Regions from separate parts of the Sporosarcina sp. FSL W7-1349 genome, predicted to be linked through region 2. Evidence: riboswitches for the same ligand, from Rfam matches in the RefSeq annotation. Region 2 holds a riboswitch; each other region holds the start of a gene.
The links. Region 2 has a riboswitch for thiamine pyrophosphate ahead of tenA (thiaminase II). Riboswitches for the same ligand answer to the same signal wherever they lie in the genome.
Positions count from the first base shown of each region.

Region 1: it holds a riboswitch for thiamine pyrophosphate, as region 2 does, so the genes downstream of both, thiT (energy-coupled thiamine transporter ThiT) here and tenA (thiaminase II) in region 2, are expected to answer to the same signal.
Region 3: it holds a riboswitch for thiamine pyrophosphate, as region 2 does, so the genes downstream of both, thiM (hydroxyethylthiazole kinase) here and tenA (thiaminase II) in region 2, are expected to answer to the same signal.

Region 1 is NZ_JBBOOK010000002.1:37,810-48,466, reverse strand. It holds gene MKY41_RS14220 (methyl-accepting chemotaxis protein) at 1-708, opposite strand, end outside; gene MKY41_RS14215 (carboxylate--amine ligase) at 1,110-2,330, shown strand; gene MKY41_RS14210 (lipid II:glycine glycyltransferase FemX) at 2,384-3,424, shown strand; gene MKY41_RS14205 (aspartate/glutamate racemase family protein) at 3,595-4,296, shown strand; gene MKY41_RS14200 (DEAD/DEAH box helicase) at 4,360-5,502, shown strand; gene map (type I methionyl aminopeptidase) at 5,574-6,341, opposite strand; gene MKY41_RS14185 (DUF4870 domain-containing protein) at 6,675-7,013, opposite strand; TPP riboswitch at 7,118-7,221, shown strand; gene thiT (energy-coupled thiamine transporter ThiT) at 7,329-7,883, shown strand; gene MKY41_RS14175 (tryptophan-rich sensory protein) at 7,927-8,688, opposite strand; gene MKY41_RS14170 (GNAT family N-acetyltransferase) at 8,993-9,538, shown strand; gene MKY41_RS14165 (beta-class carbonic anhydrase) at 9,669-10,244, opposite strand; gene MKY41_RS14160 (aminopeptidase) at 10,631-10,657, opposite strand, start outside.
Region 2 is NZ_JBBOOK010000001.1:1,225,102-1,235,758, forward strand. It holds gene MKY41_RS06135 (amidohydrolase family protein) at 1-1,185, opposite strand, end outside; gene MKY41_RS06140 (hypothetical protein) at 1,190-2,287, opposite strand; gene MKY41_RS06145 (YunC family protein) at 2,607-2,909, opposite strand; gene glnA (type I glutamate--ammonia ligase) at 3,059-4,393, shown strand; TPP riboswitch at 4,524-4,627, shown strand; gene tenA (thiaminase II) at 4,733-5,425, shown strand; gene MKY41_RS06160 (ABC transporter ATP-binding protein) at 5,412-6,161, shown strand; gene MKY41_RS06165 (ABC transporter permease) at 6,158-6,898, shown strand; gene MKY41_RS06170 (ABC transporter substrate-binding protein) at 6,895-7,872, shown strand; gene MKY41_RS06175 (Vga family ABC-F type ribosomal protection protein) at 7,935-9,500, opposite strand; gene MKY41_RS06180 (hypothetical protein) at 9,820-10,464, opposite strand.
Region 3 is NZ_JBBOOK010000002.1:634,198-644,854, reverse strand. It holds gene MKY41_RS17160 (hypothetical protein) at 1-218, shown strand, start outside; gene MKY41_RS17155 (NAD(P)H-dependent flavin oxidoreductase) at 380-1,348, shown strand; gene MKY41_RS17150 (Uma2 family endonuclease) at 1,575-2,126, opposite strand; gene MKY41_RS17145 (amidase) at 2,343-3,797, opposite strand; gene MKY41_RS17140 (response regulator transcription factor) at 3,903-4,658, shown strand; gene thiW (energy coupling factor transporter S component ThiW) at 4,829-5,326, opposite strand; gene thiE (thiamine phosphate synthase) at 5,323-5,991, opposite strand; gene thiD (bifunctional hydroxymethylpyrimidine kinase/phosphomethylpyrimidine kinase) at 5,981-6,814, opposite strand; gene thiM (hydroxyethylthiazole kinase) at 6,811-7,623, opposite strand; TPP riboswitch at 7,706-7,813, opposite strand; gene MKY41_RS17115 (DUF3238 domain-containing protein) at 7,949-9,145, shown strand; gene MKY41_RS17110 (alpha/beta hydrolase) at 9,220-9,831, shown strand; gene wrbA (NAD(P)H:quinone oxidoreductase) at 9,890-10,495, shown strand; gene MKY41_RS17100 (hypothetical protein) at 10,548-10,657, opposite strand, start outside.

The sequences.
Region 1 (10,657 bases), on a different contig from region 2:
ATCAGATGTCATGGCCATGATCCGCTTGATATAGGAAGTCATTCGTCCCGAGAAGATCCAGAACAGGCCGACCCCGATTACTGTGGCAATGATCATCATGACGATTGAGTTTTTCAGTACATTGACAGCCCCTGCATTGAAGTCCATTTCATATGTACCCGCTGCGATGATCCATCCCCAATGCGGATCTTGTAGACTGTATGTAATTTTAGGTGCCTTGGCGTCAGGATTTGTAGGTGTCGGCCAATCGTACCGGACAAATCCACCATTCGGTTTTTTCGCTTCTGCAATGGACTCCTGCATGAAATAGCGTCCGTCATCCGTTTGGAAGTCGATGACATTCTGTCCGTCCAAACTTGGATGTGCTTCTATGATCCCCTCTTCCGTAACAGCGAAGAAGTAGAAATTCTCCCCGTATTTTGCACGATTGGTAATTGCGCGTTTTCCCTCTAAATCTCGCGGGCCGACAATTAGGTCCCTGGCCCTGTCCTGTGCCTCCTCCAATGTCAGAGTACCCCTCTTCACTTCCGCATCCAGTACCCCGATCATGTCTAAGACCGCATAGGTTCCATTTTGGAGTCCGATTCGGCCGACTTGATCCAACTCCTTTTTGGTGACGATGTAATTCATCACCCCGACGAACAGGATTGGCAGTAAAATAACGATTATAGCCAATCCGACCAATTTGTTTCGTACGGATGTTCTCATATCTATCCCCCCAGAAATATGCAAATAAAAGTAAAATAAATTTGCAATATATATAGAGTATAGTAGAAAAGAACTGAAAAAGAAATCAAATATTTGTGAATTAATTATAAAATAATTAATAAATTCCGTATAACACTTTAGAAAAAGTTCTTCACCACGACAATCCGTTTGAAAATCATTCTACCAATGATCCTTTAACAAGTTTCTTCATTCGTTAAAAATTGACACTGGTGCAGTGAAGATAAATAAAACCATTCGGCTAAACCGCATGTACTGGTGGTTGTCCTTATGGGGTTTCTTGACTTGAAAACAAGCGTGCGATACACTTGGGGGTGTTATGTAGTTGTCCCGGAGGGGCGGCGGCAATACTCTTGAGAACTTGTTGATAAGGGGTTTTATTCATGCCAAAAGCGGATTTTCTCCCTGTCATCCTCGGATCGGATGACAATGCTTATGGAATGGCTAGAGCATTTCACGAGCAATATGGCATCACCAGCATTATTGCGACGAAAGGTCATCTACTTTCGACGATGCATAGTAAAATTGTTGAAAAACGAATCTTTGATAATTTTGATGAACCCAATACGTTTATAAAAAGCCTGATGGAGTTGAAAGACGAGCTGCATGAGCGGGCGGAAAAGCTTCTTTTAATTGCCAGCAATGAAAATTATGTCGAGCTTGCCGTCAGAAGTAAAAAGCATTTGGAACCGCATTATATTTTTCCGTTCGTCGATGAAGAGATGATGGACGATATCATTTTCAAGGAAAATTTTTACGAGATGTGTGAGGAACATGGCTTGGATTACCCTGACACGGTCATGTTCGTCAAGGGCATGGATCCGCATATGGAATTGCCGTTCGATTTCCCGGTTGTTGTTAAACCATCGGATAGCATGCGCTATTTCAACGCCCAATTCGAGGGGAAGAAAAAGGCATACGTCTTACATACGAAAGAACAGTTCGTCAATGCCATCAATACCATCTATTCCTCATCATATGACGGGAAGCTCATCATCCAGGATTATATCCCGGGCGATGATACTGTGATGCGCGTCTTGAATGCGTACTGCGACCGGAATGGGAAGGTGCGGATGATGTGCCTTGGTCGAGTCGTGTTGGAAGATTACACGCCGGTCTTGATCGGAAACTATGTCGGGATTGTCGGAGAATACAACCAGGACATTTACGATCAGTACAAGAAATTCCTTGAAGCGATTGGCTTTACCGGTTATGCGAACATCGATCTGAAATATGACCGCAGGGATGGGAAATATAAAATTTTTGAATTGAACATCCGGCAAGGGCGCAGTAGCTATTTTGTCACGGCGAACGGGTACAATATGGCCAAATATCTCGTGGAGGACCGTGTTTATCATCGGGATAATCCGATCGAATATGGTCGCAATGAAGTGCTCTGGCATACGGTGCCATTGAAATTGCTCGTCAAGTATACGATGGACTATGAATTAAAACAGCAGGTCAAACGGCTGATTCAAGAGAAGAAGACCGCTTCGACTCTCTATTACGACAAAGATCGGAATTTCATCCGTTCGTTGAAGTTATATAATTATTATCGAGATTATTACAAGCGATTCGAGAAGTATTTCAAACGGAAAGAGTAAGTCCGCTTGTCGCAGCGGAGTTTGTGTGCACGGGTATAAGGAGTGATTCCAGGGTGCCAGTATTGGACAAGGCTAATGAGAGGGACGTCAAACGGTATGAGGAATTCATCCGGAATTCCCCATATCGGGCTCTCACGCAAGACCCCAATTGGGCAGACGTCAAAGATGATTGGGGCAATGAACAGGTGTATGTGGAACGGGATGGAGAAATTGTGGCTGCCATGTCCCTTCTCATCCGAAAAGTGCCGGGCGGTTTTTCATTGCTGTATGCGCCGCGTGGACCTGTTTGCGATTTTCATGATGAAGCACTCGTTGCCGAATTATTGAGGGAAGCGGAAGCAGTAGCGAAAAAGCATAAAGCATTCGCACTGAAGATGGATCCCGAAATCTTGTATTCCGAAGAGTTGAATAAGAAGTACTCGGATGCCGGCTACGTCGTCCGAAATGTTGACGCTGATAAGGATGAGCTGATCCAACCGCGTTTGAACATGATCGTCAAGCTGGAAGGCGAAGACGAAGAATCGATCATGATGCGATACAAGAAGAAGACCCGGAACATCATCCGGGGAGCCATCAAAAAAGGGGTGGAAGTGTCTCATTCCCACAGCGATGAATATTTGAAAATCTTCTATGATATTTATAGAACGATGGCAGAACGCAATCAGATCACAATCCGTTCTTATGACTATTTCGTCAAGATGCGCGAGGCGTATGACGGTCTTCGAATCTATTTAGTCAAACATGAGGAAGATTATTTGGCGGGTGCCGTCACAATCAATTATCACGGGAAATTGTACTATCTGTACGCCGGCAGTACGAACGAAAAGCGCAACCTCAACCCGAACCATCTGATGAACTATGAGATGATGAAGTGGGGGATCGAGGAAGGGGCCCAGCAGTACGACCTCGGCGGTGTCTTCATCTTGGACAGCCAACAGGACGGGCTGTACGCCTTCAAAAGCAGCTTTTGTCAAGAGGACGGCGTGACGGAGTATATCGGAGAAATCGATAAGGTATATAAACCGTTCCTCTATAATCTGTTCGTCAAAGTCGTTCCGAAAGTCCAGCAACTGAAGAAAAAAATGAAAAAATGAACCGAAAAAAGCCGCGGAGTGACAGGACTTCCGTGGCTTTTCTTTCACTTGTCCGGTTGTAGCGCTCCGCTTGGAGAGCAGGGGCGTAATTGATTGCCGAACTTTCCCTATGCTATAATTTTTGAAGTGATTGTGAATAAAAAACTATTACAGAAAGTTTGACGGCTACCATGCAAAAGAAAACATTAGGCATCATCGGCGGAGTCGGCCCATTGGCCACGATGTACATAGGCGAAATGATTGTCAGACGGACAGCCGCGGAAAAAGACCAAGACCATGTCAATATGGTCATCACCAACAATACGAATATCCCGGATAGGACGGCTTTCATCCTTGGCGAAAGTGAGGACAATCCGGTTCCTGTCCTCATCTCGGATAGCAGGCGCTTGGAGTCAGCAGGGGCCCAAGTGTTGGCCATCCCTTGCAATACGGCACATTCCTTCTATTCGGAACTCCAGGAAAGCACGGAACTGCCGATCATCAATATGGTATCGGAGACGGCGCGGCGTGCGAAAGAATTGGGCGCCAGTCGTGTCGGTATTTTAGCGACAAGCGGGACGATCACTACGGAAGTCTATCAGCTTGCTTGTGAACGTAATGGTTTGATACCTGTTATCGCTGATCCGAAAATCCAGGAAATCGTCATGTCGGTCATTTACGACGATATTAAAGCTGGTCGGCCGGCGAACCGGGAAAAATGGGACTTGATCGAGCAGGCGTTGAAAGAGGCGGATTGCGACAAAGTGATCCTCGGCTGCACCGAGTTGTCCATCGTCAGAGAGGAATTACAACTTGGGGAAGAATATATCGATTCACTCCTCGTCCTGGCTGAGTCGGCTATTGAAAGATGCGGATATGAAGTGAAACGGTGAACATTCGTGTAAAAAAGACAGCTAGGATATACTGGATTGTATAGAATGAAAGTGGGGATCAGAATGTCCTTCTTGGAAAATTTGGAAGAGAACATCAGAGCGAAATGGAAATTTGAAACCGAAATGCCGATCCAGACAAAGATGATACCAGAAATGCTGGATGGCAAGGATATCGTAGCGGAGTCACCGACGGGATCCGGGAAGACGCTGGCGTATGTGCTTCCGATTTTACAAATGGTCGATGGTGATAAAAAGCAGACACAGGCTTTGATCATGACGCCATCCCAAGAACTGTCCATGCAGATCGTCAACATCATCCGGGAATGGGTGGAAGGGACGAACATCACGGTCACGCAATTAATCGGCGGAGCGAATATGCAGCGCCAAATCGAGCGCTTGAAAAAGAAGCCGACCATCGTCGTCGGAACTCCGGGACGGCTTGCCGAACTGGTCAGGGCCAATCGGCTGAAGATGTATGATATCCGACAGATTATCCTCGATGAAGCCGATCAGCTATTATCCCGCGATCACCGCGTTATTGTCAAAGGGCTTATTGAAGCTGCCCATCCGGATAGACAGGTCGTTGCGGTTTCCGCGACCATCACGGACGAAATTGAAATCGTCGCAAAGCGGTTGATGAAAGAACCGATCCGCCTTCAAGTGACCGCGGATGAAATGCCGAAGCAGGGGAAAGTGGTCCACTCCTATGTGAAGACCGATGTACGGGAAAAAACGGATCTGCTGCGGGGATTGGCCCATTTGAAAGGAATCCGGGCCCTCGCCTTCATGAATAATGTGGACCAGCTTCATATGAAGGAGATGAAACTGCGGCATAATGAGGCACCGATCGGGGTCTTGTATTCGGACATGAAGAAAATGGATCGTCAGAAGACGCTGGAGAGCTTCCGGAAAGGGGAATTCCGGGTCTTGATCGCAACCGATCTTGGTGCCCGCGGTTTGGATATCGAGGGGCTGACCCATGTTATCCATGTCGATGTCCCCCACACGATCGAGCAATATTTGCATCGTTCCGGGAGAACGGGCCGTGCGGGGAGCGACGGGGAAGTATTGACCCTCCTGTCCTATGCGGAAGAGCGCGATTACCGCAAGTTGACGAAAGGGATGAAACCCGTCCAGAAAACATGGTATAAAGGACAACTGATGGAAGGCAATTCGAAAACCGTACAGAAGAATAAAGGGAAATAAAAAAGGCTGTTCCTATGCCGAATTCGATTCGGGCGACAGGAGCAGCCTTTTTATTATGCTTTGCGGGCGACTTAATTGGATGCCGTTTCATCGTCCAAAGCAGTCAAAATGATCGGTTTGTCTTTTGTGACGATGATGGTATGTTCGATTTGCGCGACGTAGGAATTATCTGGTGTTACGAACGTCCATCCATCTCCCAACTCGATAATATGCTCGGCCTTTTCAGAAATGAACGGCTCGACTGCGAGGACCATTCCCTCTTTCAGCAAGGTTTTATCCCAAGCGTCATAATAATTCAGGATATGCTGTGGCTCTTCATGCAACGAGGTGCCGATCCCATGGCCTGTCAGGTTCTTGATGACATGCAAACCGTTGTCTTTCGCTACTCGTTCTACAGCCTTGCCGATCTGATTGAGGCGGGAGCCGGCCTTCACCTTGGTCATCGCGCGGTCGAATGCGCTTTTCGCGACATCACAAAGTTTCTGCTTCTTCTCATCCGGTGTGCCGACGACGAATGAAATGCCGGTATCGGCGAAATAGCCGCCATATGAGCCGGACACATCGATATTGACCAGGTCGCCATCTTGGATGACCCGTGAACCCGGAATGCCGTGTGCGACTTCATTGTTGACACTGATGCATGTATAGCCCGGAAAGTCATATTGGTCAATAGGTGCAGAAATGGCTCCTTTCTCTTTGAAAAGCCGCCCGCCCAGCTCATCGATTTCCTTGGTTGTGACGCCGGGAACGGTCGCTTGCTTCATCTCTTCCCGAATTTCTGCTACAATTTTTCCTATTTTTTTAAGCGATTCGATTTCTCTTTCATTTTTTACGATCATCCTGAACAAATCCTTTCTTCCGTTCATTCATTACCATCCCATACTATAACATATTCCAGGAATCCAAAAGACGGCAAACTTTTGAAATCGGGGATAGATTTTTCCGGTTTGGGATAAGAGAAAAAACGCGTGACCGCAGCGTTGCGGTCCGCGTTTTTATCTTTTTGGAATCGACGTGCCGTATTTTTTTCTTTCCGACATCATTTTGCGAATGATGGGGTAAAGGACAGGTGCCCATTTGATCGCTGTTTTTATTAGTTTTTTCATTGTTCCATCGCCTTCTTCCTTGTACGCTATTGCCTGTATTTTTCCCCGGGCTTCCAAAAGTAAACCTTATTTGAGCACCTTGACGCCTTGGATAATGTTCCAGATCACGATGACGAGGAAAAGAAGTCCGTAGATGGCGACAAACAGGAATGGGGTGATTTGCCAAAATCCAAAACCTCCCATGCCTCCATTCATTGGTTCGTAAAAGGAGAACATGGAAAATGAAAAGAGGATGAAGCCCGCCACGAGCAATACAGTAGGAACGAGATGGGAGACGAGTGAGCGCTTGGCATGCTGCTTCACTTCCCAATCTTCGGAGATGAAATAGACAATCAATGGAAAAAGCAGGGGCGAAAAAAATATACTAAAATAACACAAGGCCGATAATAATTTTTGATTGGTCATAAACGTCCCTCCATCTTGTCTTTACTATACAAGGATTTTCCAGTAGATGAAATCATCTTGCTTACTTCCTCTGAATACTATACACTTGAATAGACAATTGCATGAAAAACCACAAGGGGTGCCGATTGGCTGAGATTGGGCATTGAGTTGTCCTGACCCTTTGAACCTGTAAGATCATTCTTGCGTAGGGATGTGGATGGAAACTGGCATATCAAGATGTCCCGTTCATCCGGGATGTCTTTTTTCATTTCGTAGCTAGTCGTATTTTTTCAATCTCACATCCTCCTACCATTTTTCAAGGAAGGAGGAATTCATTTGTCTAGGAAACGTCTTCAATTTTTATTGGAAGTTGCCATTTTAGGTGCTATCTCTTTTGTGTTGGATCAAATCGGATTTTCATTGCCTCAGGGAGGTTCAATCACTTTGTCAATGTTGCCGATTGTGGTAATGGCTTTTCGCTGGGGATTCGCGGGCGGCATGCTGACCGGATTTTTAAGCGGATTGATCCAAATGATCTCGGCAGGAAAGGTGTATCATCCCGTACAGGCTGCGTTGGATTATTTCGTTGCCTATGCACTCGTCGGGCTCGCGGCAGTGACGCTCGTTTGGCTGCTTCGTGGAAAAGCGGAAGGGAAGAAGGGGAAGATGGTCGCGGCGATTGTCGTGGGTACAGTAATCGGAGGGTTATTCCGTTATCTGATCCATTTCATCGGCGGAATGGTGTTCTTTGGGCAATATGCCGGGGACCAGCCGGTATGGCTATACTCGCTTTTATACAACGGGACGTTCATGATACCGTCCATCATCTTGTCTGCAATTGTCGCCTCGCTTTTATTCACTTCAGCACCGCGCCTATTGCAACGTTCATAAAAAAATCGCCGCTTTCTTCTGAACTGGAAGAGACGGCGATTTTTCATTTCACTATGCTTTTTGTGCCATGGCTTGGTAAATCTTGTCCGTTTCGATGTTTCTGTACCATAAGAATTCCGACTGCCATCGCCGCTGTTAGGAACAGGGCTGCGGCTGAAACGAATAGTTCATCTGTTCCATTTATCACAATGATCCCGATGAAGGTCCAGATATTCACTAAATTCAAAGCCACATCTTTATGATGGTAGAGGAAATGAAAAGCGAATGCTGCAGCAATCGTCAAATAAATGACAGTCCATAGCGGATCACTCAGTCCCCAGCCGGACCATTCCCGGTAAGTCAGTACATAATTGAAATTCATAATCGTCGAGATGAATATCCAACCAACATAGATGGAAATCGGAACTCTGCCCCAAATGGAATTCTCTTTTGGGGGATAGGTGAAATAGAGGGCCAGCAGAAGACCGAGAATAATCACTTTGGCGATAAGCATCGGGATGTAATAACCGTAATGCCATAATAAAATCCAAGCGATATTGAACAGGCAACTCAATATGAAAAGAGATGCGCGAAGTCTGGAAATCGATCGGGAAGAGCTCGGTTTCTTATGAAAGCCATATATCCAAAAACCTAATAAAGCATAAATGAGTATCCAAATGGTAAAAACGTATCCTGCAGGTGTAAAAAGTACGGGTAACCTATATGCAATTTCCCATGTCGTCGTGCCATTCAAAGGCAATATATTAGCAACCGAGTAAACGGCTATCATGCAGACGAGGGAAAAGGTCATTATCATTTTCATCATCGTCTAATCCTCCTACTGTACAGTATACATTCCAAACAGGAAGGCGGAACAGTAAAAGTATGAAGTTTCCGTCACAAATGCAATATTTCTCATATGGAAAATTCATGATATAATAAGTGCAACTTATGTTCCGAGTGTTTTGTTAGAATGTGGAAATTGAAAACGATTTCTTCAGTGGGTGCCGTTTTTTCGTCGCTACACTAGAGATAAATAAGATACAAACGTAAAAAATGTGGCTGGTAGCGGCATACTAATGTAGAATATGCCAGATTCCGGATGTATCTTCGCAAAAGGGTGGATGTCATTGATATTGCTTGAAGGGCGATCTTGTTATTTACGAATATTGACTGAGGAGGACGCTGTTATTTTCACGGCGTTGCTTAGTGCGAACCGGGAGTATTGGTCGGTGTTTGAACCGCGCCATGAGGACAGTTATTTCACGGTATCGGTCCAGCGGGAAAAAATTAGAGAAGCACTATATCAAATGAGGAATAGACGAGAATACAACTTCGGTATCTTTGACGCTGAAACAAGCAGGTTGATCGGCCATATTTCCTTATATAGTATCAAAAGGCTTCCGTTTTCCAGTGGATTTGTCGGATATTCGATCGATGAGGCGGAAACTGGCCGTGGATTAGGGACAGAAGCGCTCGATCTCGTGACAAAATTTGCATTTGAGAAGTTGGCATTGCACCGGATTGAGGCATTTGTGTCCCCACGTAACTCCGGATCTGTCAAAGTGTTGGAGAAGTCGGGCTATACACGGGAAGGGTTGCTGCGCAAACTGCTTTATATCAACGGCGTATGGGAAGATCATTATATGTACGCGATGGTGGAAGATGATTATTGAAAGGGCAAGGCCCCATTTCGAAGATGGGTGATGAAGATAAGAAGCCACTTCCTGTGAGAGGAAGTGGCTTCTGTTATTGTTTGCGCCTTTTAATATTTCCCGGGAAATCGGGAAATTTGTCAGCTCCCGATCAATTCTCGGTTACGGATTGATAGCCATCGACAATAACATCCAGCTGGCCTGTGTCAGGATGGACGACTAGGCCATGGATTGGCACTTTTGTATCCATAAGAGGATGATGGCGTACTGCTTCAACACTTTTTTTGACGCTTTCTGTCACATCGCTGAATCCATGCAGCCAGCTTTTCATATCCACTCCCGAATATTTTAGCGTATGGAAGATTTCAGGATCGATGCCGCGGTTTGTCATATTTTTGGTGATTCGATCTGTGTCGATGGAACTCATACCGCAGTCATGATGTCCGATGATATACACTTCGTCGGCCTGAAGTTCATAGATCGCGACCAGGATGCTCCGCATAATCCCACCGAACGGATGGTTTACGACCGCGCCGGCACTTTTGATGATTTTTGCATCGCCGTTTTTCAAGTTCATCGCTTTCGGCAATAGCTCAGTAAGACGAGTATCCATACAAGTTAAAATAACGATTCGCTTATCGGGAAATTTCGTCGTTGCATACTGCTCATATTTTTTTTCGTTTACGAATGATACATTGAAGTCCAAGATTTCATTTAAAAGTGCCACTTGTCTACACCTACCCCGTTTGGATTTGCTGTCCCTTCATCCATATTAGTCTTGTATTGAAGGGGACAGTGCGCCCGTAATTAGGACATATTATTATCTTGATAAAACAAAAGAGCTGCTGGAAGGCAACTCTTTTATAGTTTAGTATCCGGTTTTGGATCGATTCTTTCTGCATCGGAAGAATCAAGAGCTTTCGCTAAATAATGCATTGTGAATAACGCAGCTAAAAGAAGTACGACCGAATAACCGATAACTGTTGTATACATGAGACCCATGTGAAAAGACTCCTCTCTACAATATAATTATTCGCCACCGCTCTTATTATACAGTAAAGTCCCAGTCTTTTTAAGGTCTTTTTAAAATGTTTTCAGCAATTGTGACGTATTTTAGAAAGCCCAATTTCCGCTGCGGAA
Region 2 (10,657 bases):
TACAGCCTGAATTTGACTGGCCTTCGTAATGTCTAGTCCCGGAACCCCGTCCGCCACTAGGAAATTGGCGTCCATTCCGGGTTCCAGCTTCCCGAACCGATTCCCTTTTCCAAGAATGTCAGCCGGATGGGCTGTGAGCATGGCGAGTATTTCATTTTCGTCTATTTGGCGCGATTGCAGAAGCACCATCGCCGGGTGTGCGACTCGCATTAGTTCTTCCGGCCCGCGGGGTGATTGATCTGTGTACGGAAGCCACGACACACCCGGATAAGGAGGAAGATACGCATCGGTCGAAATGGAGACACGGATCCCCTTCTCGACCAATTCAACGATTTCTTCCGGTGAATTGGGCGGCAAATGGGTGCCCCCGAGCGGCGTTGCCACGATAGCCACCCCTCGTTTTACTGCATCCTCTACTAATTCCTCCGTAATTCCATGCGCATGATGCAGGACATCGATTCCCGCTTTGAGCGCTCTGCGGATGCCTTCCTCCCCCGCTACATGCGCGCCGATCCGCTTGCCGAGCTTGTGATAAATGGAAGTGATTCGCTGCATTTCTTCCAAGGAATAGATGATCTCCCCCGCTCGCAGAACCTTATCCTGTGTAAAGTTTGCCGGTGTAGCATTGATGAAAATATTTTCACCGGGGAACTCACTTTCCATTGCAATTTTATTAATTAATTGCGGATGGACAAGGTCGGATTTTGAAATCGCTTTCGATTGCGTGATAGCACTAAAGTGGGCCAGTTCCGGAAAACCGATGGAAATGCTCGTTGTCGCAAAGGTAATATCGAGCGGAAGATCGGCAACGGCATTGCGATAGTCCTCCACAGAAAAATCACAAAGCGGGTGACCGCAAACCTGCTCGCCGAGTGCGGTAATGCCTGATTGCAGTGCTTTGAACAGGATTGCCCTGCCGGCGAGGAAATGGGTTTCGGGTGTAACCGGATACAACATTGTCGGAGCAAATTCAAGCAAATGAGTGTGGCAATCGACTAAGGAAGGCGTGATGACGGAATCATGATAGTCCAATAAAGGATCGTACGGAAATTGTTTAGCCAATTCGGCGGCTAGGCCGATTGCGGTGATTTTCCCGTTTTGGATCCGCATCGCTCCGTCCAGGACAGCTCCGAGAGGGCTGACGGTCACTAGTTTTTTCGCTGTGACGAGATAGGTTTGATTCATTCCATCATCCTAGCAGGAACGGCGTCAGGAAAGTGGCTAAAATCCAGGCGGTTGCCAGGCGGATAATCATTCCGACAATCGCTGCCGTTAATGCTTCTCTTTCATTCAGGCTGGAAATTTCGGACCAGGTAACCGGCACTTGGCCGAAGATGACCGATAACGGCAAGCCGGAATTGGCGAGGACGAAAGAGCCGACAATCAGTTTTGGATCAATCGCGGCAGTCAGATCGGCGAGTTGTGCAACAGCAAGCGTCGGTGCAGCCAAGATGGAGACGATACCTGTTGTGGGTTCGATGTTCAAGAAAGTCAGCGCGGTCGTCATGCCCGATTCGATAGCACCCCAGATGCCGAAAAACTTAAATGCCCCGATGAAGAAAAAGACTGCCGCAACCGCTGGGATAATCAGTAAGAAGAGCAGTTCCGCTCCCTCTTTCGCGGATGCGAAAATAGTATGAAGAAATCGGGTGTTCGGTGTGAATCGGGGAAGTTGCTGTAAATCCACTTTTTTCGTATCCCGGTAAATCGTTTTGGATAACAGAAAAGGGACAATGATGATCGGTAGGAAAATGGAGAGTAGGATGAGTGGAAACGCTTGAATGCCGAATGCGGATAAAGCGATGAGGCCTAATACCAATGTTGCGAATGATTGCGGCGATTGGACCATCGTTGCGATGGCGATTTTCTGCTCGGCCTTCGTCGCCTTCGCTTTGACGAGGATCGGGCCGGCGATCTTCCCGGCAGCATTGATATCGCCCAAGATATTATAAACACTGGGCACGATGACAGATGGGTTGATGTGAAACCATTTCATGACAGGGACGAAAATGCGGATCAATCCGTCCGTGAATCCGAGCCGCTCCAGCAATCGGCCGAAAATGACACTGATGATGATGGCGATCCCCACTTCGCTTATGAGGAAAACATCGACGACAATCGGCTTCACTTCTCCGATAATTGTATTGAAGAATTCGGAAAGCGAGTCCGGCACGGCGAGCAATATAACGCATGACGCGAACACGAGCAACAAGCCGATCATTTCGATTAACCGCCATTTCGCCCGGGACGGTTGCGGCTTCCTCGGCGACGCTTGTTCTTTTTTCATCGACCAACCTCCTTGCTTTGCTTTAGTTTATGTGCGATTTGGGGGATTGGTGTTAGGTTGGGAAAGGCGTGGGGAAACTGCAAGGACTTGGGGGAACTCTTATGGCAAACCGCCAAACTATAAGGACAAGTCCCCGAACTGTCATGGCACGGAAGTAAACTGTAAGGGCCCGGGAAAACTCTCATGGCAAACCGCCAAACTATAAGGACAAGTCCCGGAACTGTCATGGCACAGAAGTAAACTATGAGGGCCCCGCAATATCCTTAAAATCACAAAAAACAACTCCCAGAAGAGACCCATCTCTCCGGGAGCTGTTGATTTACACCATTTTCAATAAAGCCTCTTCCCCGCTCATCCCTTTATGGATGCCGAGACGTTCCGCTTCGATTGTGACCGATTCGAGTGGGGCTTTTAGCAATTGATCAATCGTTTTAACCCCGACGGCGCGGCCTGCGATGATTTGGCGGTCGATCAGCAGGGTGTTGAGCAGCTCCACGTCGAGTGCGCCACACATGATATACCCCACCTCGTTCGAAACAGTCAGCAACGTGGTTTTCGGTAGACGGACCGTTGTAGCGGTGAACGCATGGCCGTCCAGGATTATCGGTGTCAATGAAACCATTTCCTCTGCCTCCTCCCCTCCTATGTATATGAATTCCTCCTTATTTACGTGAAGAAATATTTCTGTTATTTTATTGAAAAAAATTCTTGAAAATGGTATTCTTCTTGATTTATTATAGAAAAATGTTAGAAAAAAAGGAGAGTGGCATGATGAGGAATTACACCAAGGACGACATTCGGCGATTTGTGAAGGATGAACATGTGAATTTTATCCGCCTGCAGTTCACCGACATTTTAGGCATGATTAAAAATGTGGAGATTCCCGTCAGCCAGCTTGAGAAGGCGCTCGACAATAAAATGATGTTCGACGGGTCGTCGATTGAAGGTTTTGTCCGGATCGAGGAGTCAGATATGTACCTCATCCCGGATTTAGATACATGGATGGTCTTTCCTTGGCCTTCCGGCAGTGGCAAGGTGGCGCGGCTCATTTGCGATGTGTCACAAGCGGACGGCACTCCGTTCCCCGGTGATCCGCGAGGCAACTTGAAACGCGTCATCGAGGAAATGAAGGAACTTGGGTTCACCGATTTCAATCTCGGACCCGAACCAGAGTTTTTCTTGTTTAAACTGGATGCGAACAAGCAGCCGACGATGGAATTGAACGATCATGGGGATTATTTTGATTTGGCCCCGATGGATCTCGGGGAAAATTGCCGTCGTGATATCGTTCTTGAGTTGGAGGAATTGGGCTTCGAAGTGGAGGCTTCCCATCACGAGGCAGCCCCCGGCCAACACGAAATTGATTTCAAATATGCAGATGTGTTGACGGCTTGCGATAATATTCAGACTTTCAAACTCGTCGTCAAGACGATGGCACGGAAACATGGTTTGCATGCAACGTTCATGCCGAAACCGTTGTATGGTGTCAGTGGATCGGGCATGCACTGCAATGTGTCTTTATTCAAAGACGGGGCAAATGTATTTTTTGATGAAAACGGCGAACGAAAGCTCAGCGACACGGCGTATCACTTCATGGCGGGTGTCCTCGACCATGTCAAAGGTTTCACCGCCATCACCAATCCGACGGTAAATTCCTATAAACGGCTCGTGCCGGGCTATGAAGCACCTTGCTACGTCGCGTGGTCGGCGCAAAACCGGAGTCCGCTCATCCGGATCCCGGCTTCCCGAGGCATGAGTACGCGGATCGAAGTCCGTTCCGTCGATTCCTCCGCGAATCCATATCTCGCCATGGCGGCCATCTTGAAAGCGGGCCTCGACGGCATCAAACGGCAACTCGAACCGCCAAAACCGGTCGATCGCAATATTTATGAAATGAAACCCGAGGAGCTGGCGGAACTCGGCATCGGCACATTGCCGACCGATCTGGACCACGCCCTCATCGCCCTTGGGGAAGATGCAGTCATCCAGGAAGCGCTCGGCTCCCATATTTGCGCAAACTTCATGAAAGCGAAGAAAGTGGAATGGGAGAGCTACCGGATCACGGTCCATCCTTGGGAATTGGAACGGTATATGAAGATATATTAACATAGTTTACAAGAGTCTATGCAGCCATCCACGTCCGTGTCAAACCGGCGCCGGATGGCTGTTCCAATTTTACACCTATTTGACCTTTCAATCTTTCTATGATTATAATAGGGCAATCCAATTTCATAAGATTCACCGCTAGGGGTGCTCGCAACGAGCTGAGAGAGGCATTCGCCTTAACCCTTATAACTTGAACCGGATCATGCCGGCGTAAGGAAGAGGTGTTGAGCAGTTACATTCTGCCGGTCTGTATCCGGTTGTGCTTTTGAATGTCATTCATCCACTTCTTCTTCAAGAGGTGGATTTTTTATTTGGAAAAAACGAAAGGGGAAATGAAACATGAAGTTCACAGATCGATTGCATGAGAAGACGTTGCCGATATGGAGGCAGAATCACGCGCATCCGTTTGTCCAGGGAATCGGAGATGGCACATTGGATCCGGATAAATTCCGGTTCTATATGGTGCAGGACTATTTGTATTTAATTGATTACGCAAAAGTTTTTGCGATCGGCGCCGTGAAGGCAAGCGATTTGCAGACGATGGGACGATTCGCTTCTTTGTTGGACGGCACGCTGAATACGGAGATGGAACTTCATCGTAACTATGCGAAACGGTTCGGCATTTCCGAGGATGAGCTGGAGTCCGCGCAGCCTTCCCCGATCGTGCTCGCGTACACCCACTATATGCTGCATGTCTGCCAGAACGGCACCGTGGCGGAAGTCGTCGCGGCACTGCTGCCTTGCGCTTGGAGCTATTGGGAAATCGGGAAAGAGCTGAATGCCATTCCGGGGGCGGCAGATCATCCGTTGTACGGAGATTGGATTCGCATGTACGCTTCCGAAGAATTCGGGGAATTGGCGTCCTGGTGCATCGAACTGATGGATCAGTATGCGGAAGGTAAGCCGGAGCATGAGCTGGAACGGCTTGAGGAGATTTTCTTGAACACGACCCGCTTTGAGTACATGTTCTGGGATATGGCGAATTCAAAACAGATGTGGCCCGGAACTGAAACCCGCCATGCTCAAGTTTGACGATGTTTCCTTCAGCTACGACGGTCAAGCGAATATTCTGGACCGCTTAAGCTTTCACGTGCAACCCGGTGAATTCATCTCGATTGTCGGGGTGAGCGGTTCGGGGAAAAGCACGCTGTTCCGGCTGGCAACGGGGCTTGCGGTCCCGTCAGCCGGCCGGATCGTTTTCAATGGAAAAGAAGACGAGCCGCTTCTCGGCAATATCGGCTATATGCCACAACAGGACTTGCTGTTGCCATGGCGCACTATCATAGAAAATGCCTCCCTTCCACTCGAACTGGCGGGAATGAAAAAACGGGCGGCCCGTGAATGGGTGTTGCCTTTATTGGACCAATTTGGTCTTGGGGGGACGGGTGACAAATACCCTGCTGAGCTTTCAGGCGGCATGAAACAGCGCGTCGCTTTTTTGCGTGCCGTTCTCTCCGGAAGTCCGCTCTTATTGCTCGATGAACCGTTTTCCGCGCTCGACGCAATCACCCGTCTGGCGATGCAGGAATGGCTGCTCCGGCAATGGGAAATGCAACAATCGACAATTCTGTTTATCACGCATGACGTGGAAGAAGCGCTTTTCCTGTCGGATCGGATTTTTATGCTCCAAAACCAGCCCGTCACTTCATTAGAGGAAATCGTCGTGCCATTGTCGAGGCCCCGGACGCGAAAAAATTTGCATGAGCCTGCCATTTTGGCGCTCAAGGAGCAATTACTGGAAAAGCTGAAAACCGAGGTGGCGCTATGAAAAACGCCTCTTCTGCCCTTATCGTCGTCATCCTGTTCAGCGTCTGGGAAGCGGGCGCCCGGCTGTTGGCTAAACCTTTCATCCTGCCGTCGCCGATGCAAATCGTCATCCGGTTATGGGAGCTGAAGGAAGTGCTGCTTCTTAAGCATTTACCGGTAACGTTTGCGGTCATTGTCATCGGGCTGTGCTTATCGATCGGCATGGGGACCGCGATGGCTGTCTGGATGCATGCCAAGCCAGCTGTGCAAAAAGCGGTCTATCCGTTGCTCATTGCTTCGCAGATGATTCCGGTCATCGCGCTGGCTCCCATCTTCGTCCTCTGGTTCGGCTATACGATTTGGAGTAAAGTGGCCGTTGCGGTGCTGATCACGTTTTTCCCGATTACCGTGAACACCTTCGATGGGTTGGCGGCTGGGCAAAAAGAAGTCCGGGAATTATTCCGGACGATGGGGGCTGTCCCCCGGGATATTTTTTGGAAATATTCCGTGCCGGCCGCTCTCCCCCATTTCTTTTCAGGCCTAAAGATAGCGGTGACGTTAAGTGTCATCGGGGCGGCCATCGGGGAATGGCTCGGAGCGCAAGCGGGACTCGGCTATTTCAGTCGGCGCATGATGACCCAGTTTGACGGAGCGGCTGTGTTTGCTCCGATTCTCGTGTTGACGGGCATTGGAATTATTTTATTCATAACTGTTTCATTCATTGAAAATCGTTTACTACAGTGGAGGTCTCGAAATTGAAAAAATGGATCGGGTTGTTCGCTAGCGCCATACTCATGCTATTGCTAGGTGCATGCAGCGAAACGAAAGAGGAAAATCAAAAGGTCAGCATCATGTTGGATTGGTATCCGAACGCGGTGCATAGCTTTCTCTATATCGCGCAAGACAAAGGGTATTTTGAAGCGGAAGGGATTGAGGTGGACATCCAATTCCCGGCTAATCCGTCTGACCCGATAAACTTGGCGGCTGCCGGCAAAGTGACGCTCGGCATCACGTACCAGCCAGATGTGCTCATTGCGAAGACGGAACAGTCCATTGGCATCAAATCGGTCGGGGCACTTGTCCGATCCCCGTTGAATCATATCGCTTTTCTCAAGGAGAGCGGCATCGCTAGCCCGAAGGATTTGGAAGGCAAGACGGTCGGGTATACGGGAATTCCGTTGAATGAAGCGATGCTCGATACGATGATGACGACGGATGGCGCCGAATTCGGCAAAGTGGAAATGGTCGACGTCGGCTTTGAGCTCAATTCTTCTTTGATTTCTGAGAAGACGGATGCGGTCATTGGCGCATATATTAATCACGAAGTGCCGCTACTGGAGCATGAGGGCTTTCCGACAGGGTATATCGATCCGACTGATTACGGCGTCCCATCTTTTTATGAACTCGTTGTCGTGACGAGCGATGAGACGTGGGAAAAGGAGCAGAACAACATCCGGGCGTTCTGGCGGGCAGCTGGCAAGGCATTTGCCGATATGGAAAACGATCCGGAAGAAGCATTGGCGACTTTATTGAAACATCAAGATGAAGCGAACTTCCCGCTTGTGGAAGAAGTGGAACGGGAATCCCTGTCCATCCTCCTCCCGAAAATGAAAGCACCGCAGACATTCGGAGAACAGGATGCGGAAACGTGGAAAGTGATGGCGGATTGGATGCTGGAGACGGGGCTGTTGACCAAGGACCCTAATCTGGATGGAATTTTTGAAGAAATGTAATCGTAAAGGGCCGCGGCTACTGAATGCTGCGACCCTTTTTTCTAGAGGACTTTCAAAATTCTTTATCCGTCCAGTTCCTTTTTTTCTTTCAAAAGCTTTTGGAATTCGCGTTCCAGCTCTGGAGAAGGCTCTATGCTTAAGCGGCTCAATACATCAGAAATTTTCGTTTCCAACAGCAACCGCCGATCCTGATCAGTGCCTTGCGTCGTGGTCGGCTTGTTTTGATATTGATGCCAATCGCCTTCGAATACTTCCATTTCTTGATCGCGGATGACGACAATCCTGTTAGCCACCTCCTCTATGAAGCGCCGATCATGGGAAGCGAAGATTACGCTGCCTGCATAGTCTTTCAGTAGGGATTCCAATGCTTCCACGGCTTCGGTATCCAAGAAATTCGTCGGTTCATCTAAAATCAATGTATTGCAATCACTTAAAAAGAGTTTAGCGAGTGCAACCTTCACCCGCTCCCCACCGCTCAATACGTGGACCGGCTTATGGACATCCTCTCCAAAAAAGTGCATTCTCGCAAGGACTGTCCTGATGAGCGTTTCATCTTGCTTCGAAGAGGACTGGACATTGTCGATGATCGTTTTTTCTACATCCAGAATGGTTAAATGTTGGCTGAAATAACCCCAATTCACGGAAGGTGAAAAGATCATACCGGGATCTTGCTGAACGAGCTTTCGGAGAAACATTGTTTTTCCACTGCCATTCGGGCCGACAATCGCCAATTTATCCCCGCCACGGACGTAAAAACCAGTTTTCTTCCAAAGAAGCCGATCTCCTATTTTCCCTTCTACATTCTCAATTCGAAGAATGATCCGATCTTTGAAGTTTTCTTCATTGACTACATCCATTTTCAGTGGAGCTGTTTCCTTCCTCTTCTCTACTATCTCCAGCTTTTCCAATCTTGTTTCAATCGCTTTTGCGGTTTTTTGCAACTTCTTTTGTTTTTTGGCAAAGTACGGTTTGGCGCCCGTAATCCTTGCTTCGGAGGAGCTCGTTTTTTTCGGTGCTTTCGTTGCTCGTTCCGCTTTCTTTTCTTTTAGTTTCAAGGCATCTACCAATTGTTTTTTCTTCTTTTCATATTTTTCATAGGCGGCCTGGTGTTGTTGCCGAGCGACCTTTTTCTGCTCCATATAGTCGCTATAGTTTCCAGTATATTCGGTTATGGTGCCATCTTGGATTTCCCAAATTTTTGTACAGAGAGCATCTAAAAAAGCGCGATCATGCGAGACGATGAGCAAGGCTCCTTGCCATTCACCGAACTTTTTTTCTAACCATTCAATATGATCGGTATCCAGATGGGTGGTAGGTTCATCAGCTAGAAGGAGTTCCGGATGCTCCAAAAGCACCTGCTGAATATATTCTTGCGTCACTTCCCCGCCGCTTTTCTTGGAATCCACCCGTTTCAGCTGGGGCAACAGGCTGCACCGGGCGTGGCGAAGGACCGTCCCCTCTTCAGGTGCATATCGTCCCGCTATTATTTGAAGCAAGGTCGTCTTCCCACTTCCGTTGCGCCCGACCAATCCAATGCGATCATTTTGGTGGACTTGCAAATGCTCTGCCTGTAATAATAAGCGGTCTTGGACATAATGCTTGATATGATGCGCTTCGATTAACAGCATAGAATCATCTCCTTTTTCTAGTAGGAGACAGCAAAAAGCCTCCTGTTCTGCATTCAGAATAGGAGGCATAGAGGGATAAGCGGACGCCAAAAGAGTCGACTCCCTTTGGTCCACAACACCCAATCCTATGGTATCCAATCCTATTCTGAAAGCAACAATGGAAGGCAGCTTGAAGAAGCAGAACACTTCTGCTCTACAAAACCTTGCATTGTTTCATTTCGAAAATAGGATTAGTTGTCCATGTAATTGGGTCACCCTTTCGTTCAATTCGTTATCGCTACTGTAAGCAATGCAGCGCGAAATGTCAATTCTTTTTCGTTCATTCCAACATGTCTTTGGATTGCTGTACCATCCATTTCATCTCTTTAATAATTTCTCGCGCCCTGATGATAGGAGGGCTGGTCACTGTCACAGGCTGTCTGTTCGTTATGATAATCTTTTTCCTGCGGACAGGACAAACAGCATGATCCCATCTTTCAAACCAAAAGAAAATGAGCGTAGCCATACTAAAGATGACAGGAAAGGTATATGTATAATTGATCGGCTCGATGGACAACACAAAAAACCGCTTCAACTCAGCAATCAGAAAGGGATCAGTTATCCCTACATTCGAACTTTTTTCATCTGGAAGATAAAAGGTAGCAACCGCGTTGACAATCACAAGTGAAAAAACACTTACATAACCCATGATCTCTTTCAGTGTTGAAAAAAGAGGCTTCGGTAAATAAATTCTGCGAAAAATAAAGGTGTAGAGGAAGATCATCAGGCCCATTGTGAGAATTGCAGGCGCCGTAAAAATGAATAACGTCCAAAAAATATCGGTAGTATAATTCCCATAATACGTAATATGTATAGCGATACAGCCGAGGAGGGCCATTATAAAAATACATAACATTACTCCGAAAAAGAATAATAGGAATCCGAAACAGTTTGGTCTCACTTTCGGGATTTCTTCAAATTCCACGCTCCTCTTCCTTTCTCCGCCTATCTATTTATGCCTCATTATACCTTTTACCCCACCATACGGAAAACAAAAGGGCGGAGACGCTCTTTTCGCTTTCCTCTGAATCTGGCATCTGGATTCACTACACTTTCTAAGCCTATAATCACCCATTTGGAAGTTCCGTAGTTTCTCAATTAAAAAAAGCATTCCCCCG
Region 3 (10,657 bases), on a different contig from region 2:
ATCCGGCGGTCATCGGATTTTCCTCGATGCAATTCGCTTTCCTCTTATTAGGAAGCACCGCAGTAGCCAATACAATTTCACCGAGCACAGCAGTGAACAATCTATTGTCCAAAGAATTGCGCATCGATCTGTTCACCATCTCGTTCAGGTGGAACTGGCGCTACGCCGTCGTGCTGTTCTGCATTCTTCATGTTTATTTGCATGTGGTGGTGGCGTAGTTGGGGAGTGCTGATAATTTGTCGGGAGCGCTGATAACTGGCCGGGACTGCTGATAACTTCGCGATAGTGCTGATAACCCGGCGGGAACACTGATAACTTGTCGGAAGCGCCGATAACTTCAAGCGAGTGCTGATTCATTTCAAATGGGAGGTATGTACATATGGTCGAGACTCAAATTACGAAGCTGTTCAACATCCGCTACCCCATAATCCAAGGAGGGCTGCAAGGGCTCGGTACGTCGTCATTGGTTTCCGCGGTTTCCAATGCGGGAGGTCTCGGGTTGATCACCGCGGGGAGTTACGGGACGAAGGAGGAGATGGTGCGGGATATCGAGGAGACGCGAAGTCTTACAGATCAACCGTTTGGCGTCAATATCGCCATCGGGACGCGCAAGTCGATGGACGAATTCGTCGAAGGAGCGATTGAAGTGCGAGTGCCGGTCGTCTTCACATCGGGGAATAATCCGACTCCATACATGGCTGATTTGAAGTCGGCGGGCATGAAGGTCGTTCACGTGGCACCCTCTGTCCGCTTCGCGAAGAAGGCGGAGTCGCTCGGTTGTGATGCGGTTGTTGTCAACGGATTTGAGTGCGGTGGACATCCCGGCATGGAAGACACGACTAGTTTGACGCTTGTTCAAAAAGCGGTGAAAGAGCTTTCGGTTCCTGTGATAGCGGCTGGCGGATTTTCTACGGGCCGCTCCGTATTGGCGGCGCTCGCTCTTGGAGCGCAAGGCGTGCAGATGGGATCCCGGTTTTTATTATCGAAGGAAGTCCAACTCCCACAGCGGCTCAAGGGTTTATTGCGGGAGGCGAGCGAAACGGACACAATCCTTGTAAAGAAATCGATTGGTCGGACGGCGAGGGTATTCAAGACGGAACATGCGATGGAATTGGCCCGACTCGAAGAACAAGGCGCGACGTTTGAAGAAATCTTCCCGTATATAAGCGGGGAGGCCTACGAGGAAATGCTAAAAACGGGCAACACGGATGTGGGCGTCCTCTCGCTCGGCCAAACAATTGGGCTCATTGATGAAATCAAATCCGTTGCAGAAATTATCGAGGAAATAATGACGGACTACCAGACGGCATTGAATCAATTGGTGAATTTGCAGTCGGCCGTCCGGTAATTGAAAAAGGCAGCTCTCCTCGGAAAGCTGCCTTTTTGTATGAGGTTATTTCCCTGAGGAGGCATCGTAAGCGATCAAGATGACTCCTAATTTTTGCTCCAGTGCCGTCAGTTCCTCCAATTGCTTGGCATCCAAATTCGCCACTGATGTCCGATTTGATGGCATCGCGAACCCTCCTTTTTTGCTATACGCGATAGTGTATCCAAAGAGGAGGAGGCTTATCCTGTCAATCAGAGAAGACGGCGTCTAAATCGATGGCCAAATTTCTAAAGTGGAAAGAGGTAAGAGAATCCTCTTTCCCAAACACGGCCCGTTTTCGATATCGACCTTCCGCCAGCCCGTAGACTTCAATGGTTTTATTAACTGGATCGACAAGCCAGTATTCAGAAATGGCTGTTCGCTCGTATAAATTAAACTTGTGGTTCCGATCCCGTAAAGCGGTTGCTGGAGAAGGCACTTCGACAACGAGCTCGGGAGCTCCGATAGCCCGTTTGTCCCCAATCCGATCCTGATTGCAAAAAACGGAAATGTCTGGCTGGACCAAGGTATAGGGGTCCGTTTCGTCCAATTGCACATCAAAAGGTGCCATATACACAGAGCAGTCCCCTTTTCCATAGTGGGATCGCAATGAAAAAAACAGCTCGCCCACAACCCTTTGATGAAGAGGCGATGGAGCAGGCGTCATATTATACGGTGTCCCGTCAATCAATTCCCAATATCCATCCCGCTCACTGATTTCCGCGACGGTCATCCGATGATCCGAACTTGACTGAGCCATAAAAACACCCCCGCACGTTTTCATAAAGTATAGCACATCGGCATGTAAACCTATCCCGAGAGAACATTTGGCAGTATAGAAATTGAATAAGAAACGAAATAGGAATTGGTGAGGAACGGTAGGAAGTGTGGGTAGGGGAAGAGGAGAGGCGGCAGAAGCCAATCCATCTTACAATTGAAAAGCCCGTCGTCTCCACATCAGACAACGGGCTTTTCATCACGAAATGGTCATCAATTTACGAATGGGAGGCTTCTTCTCCTTCCACGGTTTCGCTTCTTCCAATTGCGCCGCTAATTGCAGAAGCGTGGTTTCATCCGCAAATCGGCCAGTGAACTGCATGCCAATCGGTAAACCTTCGTTACTCCATCCAATCGGAAGGGAGATGGATGGTTGTCCCGTTGCATTGAACAGGTTGGTGAATGGCGCATAGGTGAAGATTTGTTCTGTCCATTCGACCGCATCTATTGAAGGATTGTTGGAATTCAGCAATCCTAATGGCGTTGGCAGCGTAGCAATGGTTGGCGAGAGTAAAACATCATAGTCCGTGAAAAATTGTCCGACTTGGCGGGAGACGGCTGCATTGGTGTCAATGGCTTCCAAAAGATCAGACGCTGGCATCGCTTTCCCGTATTTATAACATTCCCAGATGGCCGCTTCTATATTATCTTCACCCGGCTGACGACCTAAGGCAGACGCGACTCCATTGATCATATGGTGAATGTTAGCTGTCCAGATACGGACGGTTGCCTGGCTAAATGACTCCGCATCGTATTGAGGAGCGGCTTCCACTACTGTATGGCCTAAATCCTCCAGAAGTTTGACGGTTTCATGCAGCTCACGAAGACATTCCTCGTCAACGGGCACTCCTGATGCCGGCTTTCCTGTCCATGCAATTTTCAATGGCTTCGGTGTTGTTTTCATTGCCTGGGCGTATGGGGTTTTCGGCGGTTCTGCCCAGGCGTAGCAACCGACATCCGGGCCGGCGACCGCATCCAACAAGGTGGCTGTGTCACGGACAGTCCTGGATAGTGCAAACTCGATGGCGATGCCATTGAGCGGTTCACTGTTGAAAGGCCCGGCTGGAATGCGCCCTCTCGTCGGTTTCAACCCGACTAATCCGGTACAGGCGGCGGGAATCCTAATCGACCCTCCGCCATCATTAGCATGGGCAAGAGGTGCGATGCCGGCCGCGACCGCGGATGATGAACCTCCACTGGACCCGCCCGGACTGCGGTTTGTATCCCACGGATTTTTTGCCGGCTCGCCATAGAAGGTTGCCTCTGTCGTCGCATTATAGCCGAATTCCGGCGTTGGCGTTGTCCCGACCGTTACGAGACCGGCTTTGCGGAAACGGGCCATCAATTCACTATCTACAGGGAATGTCATACCTTCTGCTAGGCGGCTTCCCATATTGGCGGGAACCCCTTTGGCATGAAGGACTAGCTCTTTTATTAGGAATGGTACTCCTTCAAACGGGCCTTTCGGCAGTCCTTGTTTGATTTCCTCCAACGCTTGGTCTTCGATTGTTGAGGCGACTGCATGGAGTGCAGGATTCAAATCTTCGATGAGATCGAGTGATGTTTGAACCAGTTCTTCGGGTTTTACTTCCTTATTCTTCACTAGTTCCGCAAGACCGATTCCATCATAATTCACATATTCTGATTTTTTCATCTTCTCTCCTCCTTTTTTTCATTGTAATCAAAGAGGATAACGGATACTATTACCCGAAAGAGTTACATGACCATTTAAAATATTCTGAACCAGGAGGAAGATCACTTGTTGCAATTGACGCAAAAAGAGTACAAGAAGATCATGGAAGGTTTGGACCGGGTTGCATTTAACTCGGATAGTAGCAACTTAACAGCGTATCGTCAGAAAGTGGTTGATTGTCTGTTTGAAGTGTTTGGCTATACCAATTTATTTTGGCTACTTGATGACGAAGGGCGGCTAATGGATCCGATCTTCACTAATATTGAAGACAAATCGATGTATGAGTATTTTGAAACGTATCACACCCATGATGTATTGGCGCCGGGGAATATACCGAATGGAGTGCCCACAGCTCCAATCCTGAAAATAAAAGATGTTATGCCGTATACCCAATTTAAAAAGACGGAATACGCATTACACTATTTCGATCGGTTTGGTTATATCGATGAGATGGGAATTTACATTTATGATAAATCGAAGTTGGTCGGGGTAATCGGATTGGTCCGGAAGAAGGAAGAAGGCCATTTTAGTGAGGTCGACCGAAACTGTATCCAGTTCCTTATAAAGTCGATTGAGGGGGCTTTTAATGCAGCGGCCATGATTAGTCAGGAGCAGAGAGAACCGATTTTGGAGGCAAGATTAACTAGTCGAGAAAAGGAAATAGTGAAACTGGTTCGGCAAGGTTTATTGAATAAGGAAATTGGAGAGGCGTTGTCCATCAGTGTAAATACCGTGAAAAAGCATTTGCAAAACGTCTTTCAAAAGATGGGGGTAGAGAACCGGACCGAATTGGGATATCTATTGTCTCGGATAAATCTATGAGTAAAGTCCTCATTTAGGAATAAACTTGTGAACTTGACGAATATCCGCTCCAAAGTGACGGATACCTATGCCGCAGTGACGGATATTCCATCAAAAGTGACGATTATCCATCGATAAGTGACGATAAAATAACGCCAGCACCCGCTTCCGGGATTACTGGCGTTGCATGTTCATTCCATCTGTCCAATCTTCGACGAAATCCGGGTATCCTGCAAACGGGCGGCTAGTACAAGGCCGAGCAGGGCGCCGCTGACGCTCGAAACGAGGAAGGGCGGGACGAAGAAGAATGCTGTGAACGTCGTGCCCATCAGAATTTTGGCGTACGGGACGGCGAACAAGGAGGCGAGGATGCCAGTACCGACCATTTCACCTACGCCGGCGAGCCAGGCCTTTCCAAATCGTTTATATAGTATACCCGCCAAGAACGCGCCGATCATGCCGCCGGGGAATGCCAACAGGGAGCCGGTGCCGGTCAAAATCCGCACCAATCCCGTTAAAAAGGCAATGATGACGGCGGGCACTGGTCCGAGCAGGATCGCCGAGATGACGTTGACGGCGTGCTGGATCGGATAAGCCCGTGCGATACCTGCCGGGAATGAAACGAACGTCGAACCTGCCACCGCAATCGCGACGAACATCGTCATGATGACCATCTTGCGAGTATTCATGATGAAGCCCCTTCCCTCTGTACGATTTCTCCGATCGCTGCCGCAAATTTCTGGGCCGTGGCGAAAGGATCGTCTGCCGACGCAATGGCCGAAATCAAGGACACCCCGCTGGCACCGGCTTGAATGACGGGCTCGAAGTTATCTAGTGTGATGCCTCCGATGCCGACAATCGGCAGATCGGGATGAAGTGAAGTCGTTTTCCGGATCAACCCAGTTCCCGCGACCGGCTTGGCATCCGCTTTCGAAATGGTCGCATAAACGGGACCCATGCCGACGTAATCCGCGCCGGCTGCTAACGCTTGTTGAACCTCTTCCAATGTGTGGGTAGAGACGCCTAGGATTTTATTGGACCCGAGCCGTTCCCGCACGCGTCCCGCTTCCATGTCGTCCTGTCCGACATGGACGCCGTCTGCATCGACGGCTATCGCCAATTCCACGTCATCATTGACGATGAACGGGACGTTGTAGCGCTGACAGAGCTGCTGGCATTGCTGCGCAAATTCCCGTTTTGCCTCTCCGGTCAACGCTCCTTCCCCTTTTTCCCGTAATTGAAAACAGGTTACACCTCCCTGGAGTGCCGCTTCCAACACATTGAGCGGTTCGACTGCTCCGGTATTATTCGATCCCATGATGAAATATAATTTCAACTGCTCTTTAATCGACAAGGACGACACCCTTTCCTGCGTTTTCGCCAAGGCGACGATAGGCCCAATGATTGGTCGGGCCGTGTCCGGCGCCCAGTTCCAATCCATCCCGAATGGCCGCTTGGATGAATTGTTTCGCCTCCGCCACGGCTTCTCCAGCCGTTTTTCCGTTTGCCATCCATGCCGTGATGGCTGCTGAGAACGTACAGCCGGTACCATGCGTATCCTTCGTGTTAATCCGCTCCGAGCGGAGAATGAACCGCTCGCCATCCGCGGAGAGGAATAGGTCTTCCGCAAATTTTTCGTTGTGGCGATGGCCGCCTTTCATAACGACTGCCTGGGCCCCGAGCTCCAACAATTTCTCCGCCGCTTCCAAGACGTCGTCATCCGTTTCGATGGAAACCCCTGTCAGGACTTCTGCTTCCGGGATGTTCGGTGTGATGACTGCCGCAATCGGAATAAGTTCCTGTTGTAACGCATGCACTGCCTCTTCTTGCAAGAGGGAAGCGCCGCCTTTTGCAATCATGACTGGGTCAATGATCAATGCCGGTGGTCCGTACATTCGTAATGTCTGTGCCACCGTTGTAATGATGTCAGCCGAAAAGAGCATCCCCGTCTTCACCGCACCGACATGGAAATCCTCCAAGACTGCCTTTATCTGCGCAATGACACCAGCTGCTTCAATCGGATAGACGCCATGTACGCCAAGTGTATTTTGTGCCGTGACCGCGGTCAGTGCGGATGTACCGAATACATCCAATTCCTGAAAGGTTTTCAGATCGGCTTGGATGCCGGCCCCGCCCCCGCTATCTGAACCAGCGATCGTTAACGCTACTGCTGTCATAGTGAAATGCCTCCTTGTGAAATAAAATCCCCTATTGTAATCAATCGGTCTTCCGTTAAAGCCAATCCATTCAGAAAATGAACTGCAAAATCTCCGGGTCCTGTGGCCGCTTCTGCCGCATGTTCCCCAACTTGTTTATAGAAAGCCAAAGCCGTGGCGGCCGCCTCCAATGGTTTTTCATTCGCCACGGTTAAAAAAGCGCCTACTACGGAACTTAACAGGCAACCCACGCCAGTCACTCGCGTCATTAATGGGTGTCCGCCAGTAATGGACAAGAGATTCTGTCCGTCCGTGACGATATCGACTTCGCCAGATACCGCAACGAGGCAATCGTGGGTAGTTGCGACTTGTTTTGCCAATTTCACCACGTCCGCTTCTCCCTCTCCGGCGTCGACGCCTTTCGCCTGCCAATCAACACCTGCAATGGCCGCCAGTTCCCCTGCGTTACACCGAATGAGCGTGACATCGACCTCCTCCAAAATACGCAGCACAGACTGCTTGCGGAACGCAGTCGCTCCGGCTCCGACCGGGTCCAGAACGACCGGTTTCCCATGCGCATTGGCACTCTTGCCAGCGAGAATCATCGCCTCGACCGTGACCGCCTTCAAGGTGCCGATATTCAGGACGGTACAAGAAGAGACGGCCGCAATTTCAGCAGCTTCCTCGACCGCATCCGCCATCACCGGAGACGCACCCAACGCAAGCAGGCCGTTCGCCTGGAAGTTGGCCACGACAATATTCGTGATGCAGTGAACGAGAGGTTGGTCCTTCCGTAATTGTTGTAGAAGAAGTTTTGGTGAGTTTGACATGACAATCCACTCCTTTTTTGACATTAAAAAATCCGCCTCCTGATCGGATCAGGAAGCGGACGTGTTGGAAAAATGAACGATTGCAATTGCCACTCCACTTCCCTCCGCTGGCATCAACCAGATCAGGTTCCAAGGGTCCGCATATCCATACGCGTCTCAGTCCTTCTACAGGACTCCCCTAGTGGTGAAATATGAATTTATTTTCCACTTCACTATAACATAGTTTCAAGTGATAGCAATAAGGGAATTCGGAATAAGATGCCCAACCAGGTTTAGTCTCTTCCAAAACAAGCAATTATGAAGAGTAGAAGGAGGCTTCGCGTCCATGCAGTCATTATTTGAGATTCAGACAGTCTTGCACAAGGCGGATCTCATTTCATTCACATGGAATGATGTCGGCGGACTGTATCGTGTGTATAAAGATGGAACGCATTTGTACGAAGGGACGGTCGCGGAGTTCAGTGATGGGGATTTCACCCATGCGAAATTCTATACGTACACGGTCGAACGGCTTGAAAATGGGGAAGTGGTCGATGTGATCGTTCTTCAAACATCTGCGTTCGCAGAGGAAAAGAATAAGGAGAATCCCCTGCAATCCATCGTCATGACAACAATTGTTGCCAAGACACAGATTGCGCTGTCTTGGGAGAAGATCAAAGACATCGAAGAATATCATATTTTCCGCAACGGGGTTTATGTAGAAACGGTGAGAGGGAATCGTTATATTGACCGGGACATCCTAGTAGACGAACCTTCCATCTACTCCATCCACGCAGAACGCCCCTTGGCCCAGTCCGAGGAACGGTTGAACGTCAGCAAATCCGTTGTGTCACAAGTGTTTGGCGCCGTCAATCCGTTTGCTACGAAAGAAGAGGCGGAAGTAGAGCAATTTTTAATGACAAAGGAAATTGCATCCCCGAGTCAGTTGCTGTTGCCTGTCAAGGAGAAGAAAGCTCGGAAACGGGTGGACCACTGGAAATTCCGCTATACGACTTTCTTGCAAGAGCAATGGATTACGAACCCCAATGTCCTGTCGCCGAACCATTATTTCAAAGGAGATGGCCGAGGTTTTGCTTCGGACGGCAAAGGTTTCCGGACGCGGGTCGATATCGAACTTACCTATGATTTAGCTCGTTCTCCATTGACCTTTACGAAGCAGGTCGGGGAGTCGGTCGCCTATAATTATTTGAAGCGTTTTCGGGAACGGGCGACCGCTTCACCCGACGGTATCACGCTGGAACGATTGGATCACGGGGAAGATGAGACCGGCTTTCTCCTTCAGCATGCAGTCGGCAATCCGCTGACTACAGCACCGCAAATCGACTACGAAGTAACGGCGGTCATGCGGCGGGACGGTTTGTTCGATATTTGGGGCTATCATGATCAAGCCCCACATCATGAAGTCTATTTGGCTAGAGGCGATGGAGATTGGGAAGACATCCACCTCGCGGCAAGCAAAGGACTTGCCTGGATGTCGCGGATTGTCGCTTGGCAATATTGGCGCATTTCGAACCTGCAGTGAAACAGACTTTTTGACAGCCGGGAGAAGCACTGATATATTTATCTTGAATTAAAGATAAATTACGAGGTGAAGAAATGATCCATATATTCAAAGAAGGACAGAATCCGAAAAGGCCAACCTTGCTTCTGCTGCACGGCACGGGCGGAACGGAACAGGATTTATTGCAATTGGCGGAGTGGGTCGATCCGCAAGCATCGGTGTTGAGTGTGCGTGGGAATGTGTCGGAACACGGCATGCCCCGTTTCTTCCGGCGCTTGGCGGAAGGAGTGTTTGACGAGGAGGATTTGATTGCCCGGACGGCAGAATTGCACCAATTCCTTGACGAGGCTGCCGAAAAATATAACTTCGAGCGTTCCAATGTGGTGGCGATCGGGTATTCAAACGGTGCCAATATTGCGGGGAGTTTGCTATTCCATCATGCAAACAGTTTGAAGGGGGCCATCCTGCATCATCCGATGGTTCCTCGACGCGGGGTGGAGTTGCCCGATTTGGCAGGGGTCCGGGTGTTCATAGCTGCAGGGAAGAACGATCCGATGTGTCCGCCGGAAGAAGCGGAGGAATTGGCGAATTTATTGAATGGGGCAGGTGCGAAAACGGCGATTCATTGGGAAATGAACGGTCATTCACTCACCCGATCGGAAGTGGAAGCCGCGGCGGATTGGTATGGAAAGAACATCGTCCAGTGAATAAAAAGAAGATCGGATAGACATGCTATTTTGGAAATCAAGAGAGGAGAAGAGGAATATGGTGAAAACAGCCATTGTGTATTATAGCTCGACGGGGACCAATTACCAGCTCGCTCAATGGGCGGCGGAGGCGGCGAAGGAAGCCGGCTCGGAAGTCAAGGTGTTGAAAGCTCCTGAGACTGCACCTCAAGCAGCTATTGATTCTAATGAGGCATGGCGGGCGCATGTGGACGCGACAAAAGACGTGCCGGATGTTGCTCCAGCGGATTTGGAATGGGCGGATGCCATCATTTTCAGCGTACCGACCCGGTTCGGCAATATGCCCGGGCAGATGAAGAACTTCCTGGATACGACAGGCGGTCTTTGGGCGCAAGGCAAGCTTGCGAATAAAGCCGTGAGCGCCATGTCCTCTGCACAAAATCCACATGGCGGCCAAGAAGCGACTATCCTCTCTTTGTACACGACCATGTATCACTGGGGAGCGATTGTCGCAGCACCGGGCTACACGGATGCCGTCACATTCGGGGCGGGTGGTAACCCATATGGAACAAGCGTCACGGTGGGACAGGATGGCAAAATGATTGAGGACGTGCAAGCTGCTGTCAAACACCAAGCTAAACGCACTGTACAAGTGGCAGAAGCATTGCAACATCTGAACGCATAAGAACAACCGGCCTGCGGGGGCCGGTTGTTCTTTTTTAGGTGCGCCCGTACCATTAGGAAACATTATGTTTCTTTTTTTCCGGCCGTGGCCAAATGAAATACGAAACAGAAATTGCGAAGTCGATGCCAAGGATAAGTGCCCATGTTTTCAGCACGCCGGATA